DNA from 3 places in the Pseudoalteromonas marina genome. Region 2 is predicted to be linked to each of the others. Evidence: predicted binding sites of a transcription regulator. Region 2 holds the regulator's gene; each other region holds the start of a gene.
The links. Region 2 encodes sigma-54, which starts transcription at its own class of promoters, with help from an activator protein. Its sites were predicted from a motif close to GTTGGCACGNNNNTNGNNT; they were not measured.

Region 1: the regulator sigma-54 is predicted to act here: its motif matches at 1,540-1,558, upstream of PMAN_RS05510 (NarK family nitrate/nitrite MFS transporter).
Region 3: the regulator sigma-54 is predicted to act here: its motif matches at 1,174-1,192, upstream of PMAN_RS15290 (TorF family putative porin).

Annotation. Positions count from the first base shown of each region.
Region 1 is NZ_AHCB03000005.1:1,174,156-1,177,442, forward strand. Features, by position in the region: gene PMAN_RS05500 (ATP-binding cassette domain-containing protein) at 1-598, shown strand, start outside; gene PMAN_RS05505 (HesA/MoeB/ThiF family protein) at 612-1,367, opposite strand; gene PMAN_RS05510 (NarK family nitrate/nitrite MFS transporter) at 1,656-3,125, shown strand; gene PMAN_RS05515 (bifunctional protein-serine/threonine kinase/phosphatase) at 3,135-3,287, shown strand, end outside.
Region 2 is NZ_AHCB03000005.1:249,550-252,836, forward strand. Features, by position in the region: gene rapZ (RNase adapter RapZ) at 1-475, opposite strand, end outside; gene ptsN (PTS IIA-like nitrogen regulatory protein PtsN) at 495-947, opposite strand; gene hpf (ribosome hibernation promoting factor) at 952-1,239, opposite strand; gene PMAN_RS01185 (RNA polymerase factor sigma-54) at 1,266-2,765, opposite strand; gene lptB (LPS export ABC transporter ATP-binding protein) at 2,835-3,287, opposite strand, start outside.
Region 3 is NZ_AHCB03000010.1:191,421-194,707, reverse strand. Features, by position in the region: gene PMAN_RS15295 (hypothetical protein) at 1-1,013, shown strand, start outside; gene PMAN_RS15290 (TorF family putative porin) at 1,295-1,981, shown strand; gene PMAN_RS15285 (hypothetical protein) at 2,151-2,816, shown strand; gene PMAN_RS15280 (YIP1 family protein) at 3,082-3,287, shown strand, end outside.

The DNA.
Region 1 (3,287 bases), 920 kb from region 2:
ATTAATTATTTTAGATGAGCCATTTAGCGCTCTTGATTGGCCGCTGCGCTTTAAAACACTCTCAACATTAAGTGAATTGGCGGCAACGTTTACTATTAAATTTATTATAGTGAGCCACTCGTTAAAAGAACTATTGTTTTGTTGCGATACCCTGGTGCAGCTTAATAAGGGTAAAGTAATTAACCATGGCCCGAGTGCGCAGGTTGCTAAAGCTATTTACGCTAATAATAAACAAACACCGCTGAGCTTAATTAACTTTCAAATCATTACATTTGATGAAAAATACGGTGTGTATTTGCTTAAACTCCACAAAAGCGAGCAGCAGCTATTTGCATTACCCAGCGCTGTAGAGCAAGGAAATAAACTTATATTAGAGTGCGAGCAAATATCGGTAAGTGCAGAAATGCCATTAAACACAAATAACAGCAATGTTTTAATATCTACGCTGCACAGTGCAGAACTTATAAATAAAACATGGCAACTTACGCTAGATGTAGACGGACAAAGCTTGTATTGCTTACTTTCACCAAGAGTATGGGATCAAAAAAACTATAAAGTAGGCGATACACTTTATGCGACTATTCATACTCTAGAGTAATGTAAAGTGGGTTTTAGCTGCACGTAGCACAATGACTGTTTTTTGTGATTTTAAAGCGACTAAACTCCATACTCAAACCATCAACCAGCAGTAAATGTTCGCTCAACCCGCTTGGTAATCCAGCAAGCATTTTTAAGGCTTCAGTGGCCTGAATACTGCCAATTAATCCTACAATGGGCGATAGCACGCCTGATTCTGAGCAGCTTTGTGTTTGATCAGACATAAACTGCGATAAACACTCATAACAGTGGCTATTTTCTTGCATTGTAAAACAGGCAACTTGGCCTTCCATTCTAATTGCAGCGCCCGACACTAATGGGATTTTTGTTTTATAACAGGCTGTGTTTAATACATTACGTGTAGTTAAGTTATCAGAGCAATCAATGACTATATCAACATTTTTTAATAGCTCGTCAAGCTTTGACTTTTCGTCTAAAAATACATCGATTGTATGTATATCTATTTCATTATTTAAGCTAGTTAGCTGCGCTTTGGCTGCGTGAGTTTTTAAGCACCCCACATCTGTTTGTTTGTAAAGCACCTGCCTTTGCAAGTTAGTAGCATCAACCACGTCGTTATCTACAAGCGTTAACGTACCCACACCGGAGGCAGCTAAATACTGAGCAACGGGGCAGCCCAAACCACCTAAACCGACTATAAGCGCATGAGATTGCCATATTTTTTCTTGCCCCTCTATATCTAATTTAGGAAGCATTATGTGGCGCGAGTAGCGTAGTTGTTGTTGGTAAGTCAGGGCTGGTTTAGTCATTAGCGGCTTCTCATTATTTTTATACACAATAGCAATTTTTAGAATATGTGGGCAAGAACGCGGTTAAAAGTAATTGCACTGTTAGTGCTCACATTGATTACCTTAACAGTGCAAATGAAAATTATAACGAATTAGAAAAAGCATAAGTTAATGATTTTTAATGAAATAAATTATTGGCTCACTAATTGCTCATTGTGGTTAACGTGAAATTAACAAATATAGCAGTGTAATTAATAACAAAGTAGTAACTGCTATAAATAACTACAAACGTAACTAAGGAAAAATAACATGCAACCGAGTACTGGGTTTAATCTCATATCGTTTAGCGGAAAAATGAAAATACTGCATTTAAGCTGGATGGTGTTTTTTATCTCATTTTTTGTCTGGTTTAACCATGCGCCATTATTAGGCGCTATAGCGGGTTCGCTAGGTATTACTATGGCACAAGTAAAAACGCTACTTATTTTAAATGTGGCACTAACCATTCCTGCTCGCGTGGTTGTGGGCATGTTAACTGATAAATTTGGGCCTCGCATCGTTTATGCATCATTACTGATTTTATGTAGCATCCCATGTTTTATGTTTGCGATGGCCACCACGTTTGAGCAAGCCGCTATCGCGCGTTTTGCACTTGGTTTTATTGGTGCGGGTTTTGTTGTGGGCATTCGCATGGTGAGCGAGTGGTTCCCGGCAAACGAGTTGGGTACAGCAGAGGGTATTTACGGTGGCTGGGGTAACTTTGGTTCGGCAGCAGCTGCAATGCTATTACCTGTATTAGCGCTTATGTTTGGCGGTGACGATGGCTGGCGTTATGCGATAGGCCTAACCGGTGTATTAAGTGTCATTTTTGGTGTTATTTGGTACATCAGCGTAACTGACACGCCAAAAGGTGGCACTTACTTTAAACCAAAAAAAGTAGGAGCAATGGAAGTAACCAGCAAAGGCGACTTTGTACTACTTCTTATAATGAAGCTACCTATGTACGGTGCTTTAGCACTACTTACTTGGAAGCTTTCTCCTACTGGTGCAAATTTACTTTCAGAAAATTTTGTTATTGGTACATATGTATTTTTGGTGCTGCTTTATCTTTACGAAGTGTATAAAACGTACGACATAAACGGCCATATTTTTAAGCAACCTGTTCCTGAATCACACCGTTACGAATTTAAACAAGTTGCAGTTTTAAATATTCTTTATTTTACAACGTTTGGCTCAGAGCTTGCCGTTGTATCTATGTTGCCATTATTTTTTAGTGAGGTGTTTGGCCTTGATATGGTATACGCAGGTTTGCTTGCATCAGCGTATGCGTTTATGAATTTAGCTTCTCGCCCGGGTGGTGGTTGGATCTCAGATCGAATGGGTCGTCGTAAAACACTTATTGTACTTACCACAGGCTTAGCTGTAGGTTATTTTGTTATGGGTTTAGTTGACGCTAGCTGGCCGCTTTGGCTTGCAGTTGCTGCTGCCATGGCGTGTTCGTTTTTTGTGCAAGCCGGGGAAGGCGCTGTATTTGCCGCTGTACCACTTATTAAACGCCGTTTAACGGGTCAAATTGCAGGTATGACGGGAGCTTACGGCAATGTAGGAGCTGTTGTGTATTTAACGGCGCTCTCATTAGTTGATTACCAAACATTCTTTATGATTATTGCGGCAAGCGCATTATTAGGCTTAGGTGCATTATTTTTCATGAAAGAACCCGATGGCCACATCACAGAAGTAAACGAAGATGGCACCGTTGAACTTATTTCTGTGACTTAAGGCATACATATGTTTGATGAAACCCAAAAAGCCAGCGAACTTACAAACGAACTTAACGTTGAGTTTGGTGGGCACAGTAGCAAAGGTATAAAAACCGAAAACCAAGATGCGTTTGCTGCTCTTAATACTCAAGCGCAAGAAAAAGAGTCAAAAGGAGTTATT
Region 2 (3,287 bases):
GCTTATCTTTTTTACCTAATATTTTTTCGCGAATTGATTCAGCAAGTTGATGAACGCTTAGCTCACTGGTATCGATCATGTAATCGGCGCGCGTAATTAGCACATCGAGAAGTTCTTTTTCTTTTTTTATGGCTAAATCAAGCGGAAGTGAATCTATTGATAAAGGGTGTAAGCGTCTGGTTTCAGAAAATCGTTTAATAAGGGTTTGATCTTCACTGTCTAAGTAGAACAGCGTTGGTTTTGTAAAACCCGGTAAGTATTCGATGATGTGATTAAATTCATCTTGCTCTTTTGGTAAATTTCGCACATCTATACTAACGGCAATTTTATCGTAGTTATCAGAAACGCTTCTTACCAAAGAAGGTAATAAATTTACTGGAATGTTATCTACGCAATAATAACCTAGATCTTCAACAACGCGTAAAGCAACCGACTTACCAGAACCAGAACGGCCACTTATGATAATCAACTCCATTAATCACCCTTTAAATTTGTTACGATTGGTCAACAATAATTTGATACAACTCAGCATCCGATTTAGCACAGCGAAGCTGCTTACAAAATTCTTTATTTTTTAGTTTATCAGCTATCGTTGCTAGCGTCTTTAAATGCTGTTGGTTATCGCCTTCAGGTACGATGAGTGCAACAAAAATATCAACAGGGCGGTTGTCTATAGCATCAAAATTAATCGGTGTTTCACTTACTAACACCAATGCTAAAGGTTCTTGTGCGCCGCTCATTCGGCCATGTGGAATAGCAATACCTCTTCCTATCCCTGTGCTGCCTAGCTTTTCGCGGGTTAATAAAGCGCCCAAAATATCCTGTTGAGATAAATACGGTAATTTATCGTGAGCCAGCTCGCTAATAAACTCTAAAATTCTTTTTTTACTATTAAAAAGGACCGCAGCTTTACTGCAGTCCTGGCATATAAGTGAACTTAATTTCATCATATTAGTGTCGAGCAAGCTTCTCTTTGTGTTTAATTACTTGACGGTCAAGCTTGTCAATCAATGAATCAATAGCTGCATACATATCTTGATGTTCAGTGGATGCGAATAATTCAGCACCACTTACATGAATAGTTGCTTCTGCTTTTTGATTTAATTTTTCTATATCAAGAATGACATGAACATTATTAATATGATCAGAGTGCCTTTCTAGCTTCGCAAATTTGGTATTTATATAGTCTCTTAATGAATCAGTTAGTTCTACATGACGACCAGTTAAATTTAGTTGCATAAGCATTACCCTCTTTGTTTAGCGTCTTAAATCAGGCTCTTTCGCTGATTTGACGGTGGAATAGCCAGAGATTCGCGATATTTTGCGATTGTACGTCTCGCTACTTTAATTCCTTGCTCAGCCAATATATCCGCAATTTTGCTATCACTCAATGGTTTTGCTGAGTTTTCTGCTGCGATTAATTTTTTAATAAGTGCACGTATTGCAGTAGATGAACACTCTCCACCATTTTCGGTACTTACGTGGCTTGAGAAAAAGTATTTAAGCTCAAATATTCCACGCGGTGTGTGCATATACTTTTGCGTGGTTACGCGCGAAATTGTTGATTCGTGCATTTCTACCATTTCAGCAACATCATTTAAAACCATCGGTTTCATGGCTTCTGGCCCGTGTTCAAAAAAGCCCTGTTGTTGTTTAACAATACAGTTAGTTACTTTTAAAAGTGTATCATTTCTACTTTCTAAGCTTTTTATAAACCATTTAGCTTCTTGTAAATGTGAGCGAATAAATTGACTGTCGCCGCTTGATTTAACTGTACGCGACATCGCTGCATATTGGCTGTTTACACGAATTTTTGGCATGCTGTCTGGGTTTAACTCTACAATCCAGCGGCCTTTAATTTTTTTAACTGACACATCAGGTATTACATACTCAGACTCTTCTCGTACTATTGTGTCTGCAGGCTTAGGGTTGAGCGTATGAATAAGTGTCATTACTTCTTTAAGCTCATCTTCTTTGAGCTTCGTTTTTTTCATTAATGTACGGTAGTCACGAGCAGCTAACAAATCAATGTGCTCGGTTAAAATCATTTTTGTTTCATCAATAAAAGGCGTGCCTTTATCAAATTGATTTAACTGAATACACAAACACTCTTGTAAGCTACGTGCCGCAATACCCACTGGGTCAAATAGCTGAATGCGCTTTAATACAGCTTCTATTTCGTCAAGTTCAACCTCAACGTCATCGTCATTATCTTGATTAAAGCTCTCTAAAATCTCTTCGCAACTGAGTGTCAGTATGCCTGAATCATCCACCGCTTCTACAATAGCAATAGCAATGGCTTCATCTGTAGGGCTAAATGGCGTTAATTGTAATTGCCACATTAAATATTCGTGAAGCGTTTCAGTTGATGCGCCCTGATATATAGACTCATCTTCAGGCATTGGGCCTGAAGATGATGCAGGGGCTGCACTCATGTACTCATCCCAGCTAACGTCCATTGCCATGTCGTCACTTACGGTATCTTTAGCAAGCGCTTCACCACTGTCTTGTTCATACTCGCTAGGGGCTTCATCTACAGATACGGTTACTGTAACTTCATCGTTATCTGCTTTTTGCTCATTTTTGCCCGCAAGATCATCGGCATAGTCTTGCTCCTCAACCTCAAGTAATGGGTTGCTGTCGAGCGCTTCTTGTATTTCTTGCTGAAGATCCAATGTGCTTAATTGCAGCAAGCGAATAGCTTGTTGCAACTGAGGTGTCATTGTAAGTTGCTGGCCCATGCGCAGCTGTAGTGATTGCCTCATGTATCTCTAACAATCCTTTTAAGTTGTTATAGTTAATACTAGCAGATGCTTATAAATAAGGCGTAAATGTTACAGCCTAAATTGCTCGCCTAAATATACATCGCGTACAGTTTTATCATTTAATACGTGTTCAGGGGTACCAGAAGCAATCAGTTCCCCATGAGAAACAATGTAGGCTTTTTCGCAAACATCAAGGGTTTCTCTTACATTGTGGTCTGTTATTAATACGCCAATCCCACGGTTTTTCAGGTGTTCAATAATTTTTTTAATATCTAATACTGAGATAGGGTCAACACCGGCAAATGGTTCGTCTAGCAAAATAAACTTTGGATCTGCGGCTAAAGCACGTGCAATCTCTACTCGGCGACGTTCTCCGCCCGATAATGCCATACCTTTGCTATCCCGAATGTGTTGAATGCTAAATTCATCTAATAGATTATTCAATGTATCTTCTCTGGCTTGCTTAGTGAGCTCCTTTCGAGTTTCTAAAATAGCCATTAAGTTTTGATACACTGTTAATTT
Region 3 (3,287 bases), on a different contig from region 2:
GTTACGAGCTATTAAACGCAAGCAGAGATCGTATTAACTACGACTTACTTGAGCCGCAACAGCTACCTGTTCTTAAAAAACTGCATGATCAGCTTATTTCGGCTATCAGCTTTTTACAAGTTAAAACGCTTCGTGTAGCCCCTTGGCCTGTGGTAAGTGTATTTATAGAGCAACATAAAGACGTTATTGCACTTGATGAACAACTTCGTTTAGCAAGTTACGTAAAAAGTATTCGTGAGCAATCATTAAAAGACATGATCCCTGAAGACCTTCTTGCTTTTACTGGCAAGCATATGGCTTCACTTGATCCAAGCACTTACGATTTTGATGTTGAGTGGTTTGCATCAACTAAGAGTGCTAAAGTTTTCCACCAACTCATTGGTGATTTACCGGGTGCGTTTGATGAAGCACTGGCTAATATTCCTCTTGAAGGTGACATTACCCATTACGAGTACCAACAGTTTGTAGCTGCTTATAGCAAAATATTTACTGATAGCAGTGAAAAGCCAACTCTTGCTCCGGCAACACGACTACTTGCAATGCGTCGCCCTGATATTTTTACGCCAATTACAAATAGCCGTTTAGACGCATTATGCTCAGCACTTGCGGTTACTAAACTTAAAAATAGTGATTTTGAGCGTTACTGGCAAGATATTGTAAAAGGCATTCAAGCTATGTCATGGTACAAAATGGCAAATGCTTCAAATGAACTAGAAGAGCAACTAGTGTCAATTAAAGCGCTTATTCCGTGCTTTTTTTACTACGCGGATAACAAAACACCAGATAGCTCTAACTATATTAAATTACTTAATAAACCAAAGCGTAGCACCACTAAAACGGGTAAAACACAACGCAGAGGTAAAGAGTCTGCTGAAATTTTAGTTGACCGCGCTTTGGCTGCCGATGATATTCCTGAGCATATTCGTAGCAAACGCGACTCAATAATCAGCGAAGTTCAAAAAGGCCGCAGTGTAAACGAAACAATTAGTCTAATGCGCACCATATTTGGCTAAATAATTCTAAACAAGCTGTACTTTCATGGTGCAGCTTGATTATTTTATGCACCAGCGATGTGCGATAAAATATTTCTTCCGCATAATCTAAAGCACCCACCCCAAACGCAAGTCATTGTTAATAAAATATAAAATTTAATTTTAAAACAAAATAAACCAAGCTGGCACACACAGTGCAATTCTATTCTCAGTTAAACAATAAAAACGCATAAATCAAAAGGCTACGGTACTTCATAATAAAAGCCTTCCTATGCAAATAATCATATAACGGGAAATGGAACATGTTAAAACTAAAAAAAACAATCGCTTTTAGCGCCGTGGCATTAATGGCTGCAACGTCACTTACATCAACAGCAGTAAATGCTGAAGTATCTGCGAATGTAGCAGCTACCTCAAATTACTTATGGCGTGGACAAGAACAAACTGGCGGCGACGCTGCTATTTCTGGTGGTATTGATTACGCTGACGAATCTGGGTTTTATGCTGGTACATGGGTATCTAATGCATCTTGGGCTGACGAAATGACCTACGAGCTAGATTTTTACGCAGGCTTTGGTGGCGATATTAGCGAAGGTGTTAGCTACGATGTAGGTTACATTTATTATGCTTACCCAGACGCGGCATCAAGCGCAGATGCTGATTTTTCAGAAGTTTACGGTAGCATCAGTGTTGAAGGCTTTACCTTTGGTGCATCAGTGCTTGCTACATCTGCTGCAAGTGGTGACGGTACAGACTTTGGTGACTCACTTTATTTGACAGCTGATTACGGCTTTGCCGTAGGCAGCAATGGTACAGAAATGGCTTTACACATAGGTCATTATTCTGGCGATTTTATTGGTGACGAAGACATCATTGATTACGGTGTGTCTGTGTCAAAAGATGGATTCACATTTGGCGTATCAGACACTGATATGGACGAGTCAGATGTAAAAGTTTACGTTGCTTACGCTGTAGACTTCAGCCTATAAACAAACATGTGTTACTTGCTGCAACTGAAGGGCCATTTGGCCCTTTTTTTATACTAAGGCAAATTTGTTTAAGTATTCATGACTGTATACCTAGAAGGTAGGTTCTTACTATGTTAAGTTGAATTGGACTTTTCAAAGCTTAGGCTTTTGATTACTAAGGACAGTAAAAATGAAACATAAAGTGTTAATTACTATTTCTGTTATTGCAGTTAGTTTTGCGATTATCTTCACATTACATTACTCACCAGAGCCTAATCTATCGGTTCAACAATCAGCTATCGAATCCAACAAAAACATCCCAGTAATTGATATGAAGCCCATACAAACTTTATCTACAGGTAAAAACGTGTTGCGCATCACCGATAAAAGCAATTCAACAACACAAGAACAGTTAGATAAACCAGAGCAACAAGTCTTAACTGCTGAAGTATTTTCTGATGAGTTTGTCTCTTCCGAAAATGGCAAAGAGTTTGTGTCAAAAAAAGCATTAGATGACGTATTTAAAAATGACACTTCACTATTACTGCAACGCATGTCTGATATTGAATACTCTGAAGTTGCCCAGATACGTAAAGATAAGTTAAACGAATTTATTATAAATGAATTAAAAGACGTTACCATTTTACAGCAAGACTTAGAGTGTGCAGGAAAGGTTTGCGCGATAGAACTTACTTATACGCAAAGTAGTAACCAAGCATCTATTGACACCCTTTCAAGCTTTTCTAAAAACTATTCTTTTCAGCAATTCACTGAAACCGAAAGTGGTGATAAAAAACTAAAAGCATTGTATATCGCAACAGATAACCCTAGCGGTCTGAGTTTATCTGATAGCTAATTAAATAAATGGCTGTATTTGCATTAGATACAGCCATAACAACGTGATTATTAAGCCCCACTCCTTATGGCTCAATCATATTAAAACCATCTGGCAACTATAGAGCTTAACAATACGTCTTTTATTAATTACTTTTATAATGCCCACCCTTGTTAACAATCGGTTACAATTGAATAAAATTAGTACATACTTTTTCCTATATTATTAATCTATCCATTGGTATCAAGTGTTTACCAAATCACATATAGGTTATTAAGGAATAATAATGAAATCACCTAACGCATTTAGCGCCCTACTCGATATTTACATTAGTCCAAGCAAAGCTTTCAATGGTGTTGAGCACGCCAAAGGTTGGTCATGGCTTGCTTTTATAACAATATCTTTAGTTTCAATGGCGAGTATTTATATTTTTTATTCTACCGTTGATATGCAGTTTTTGATTAACGAGCAATTTGCAGCTGCAAGTGTTGA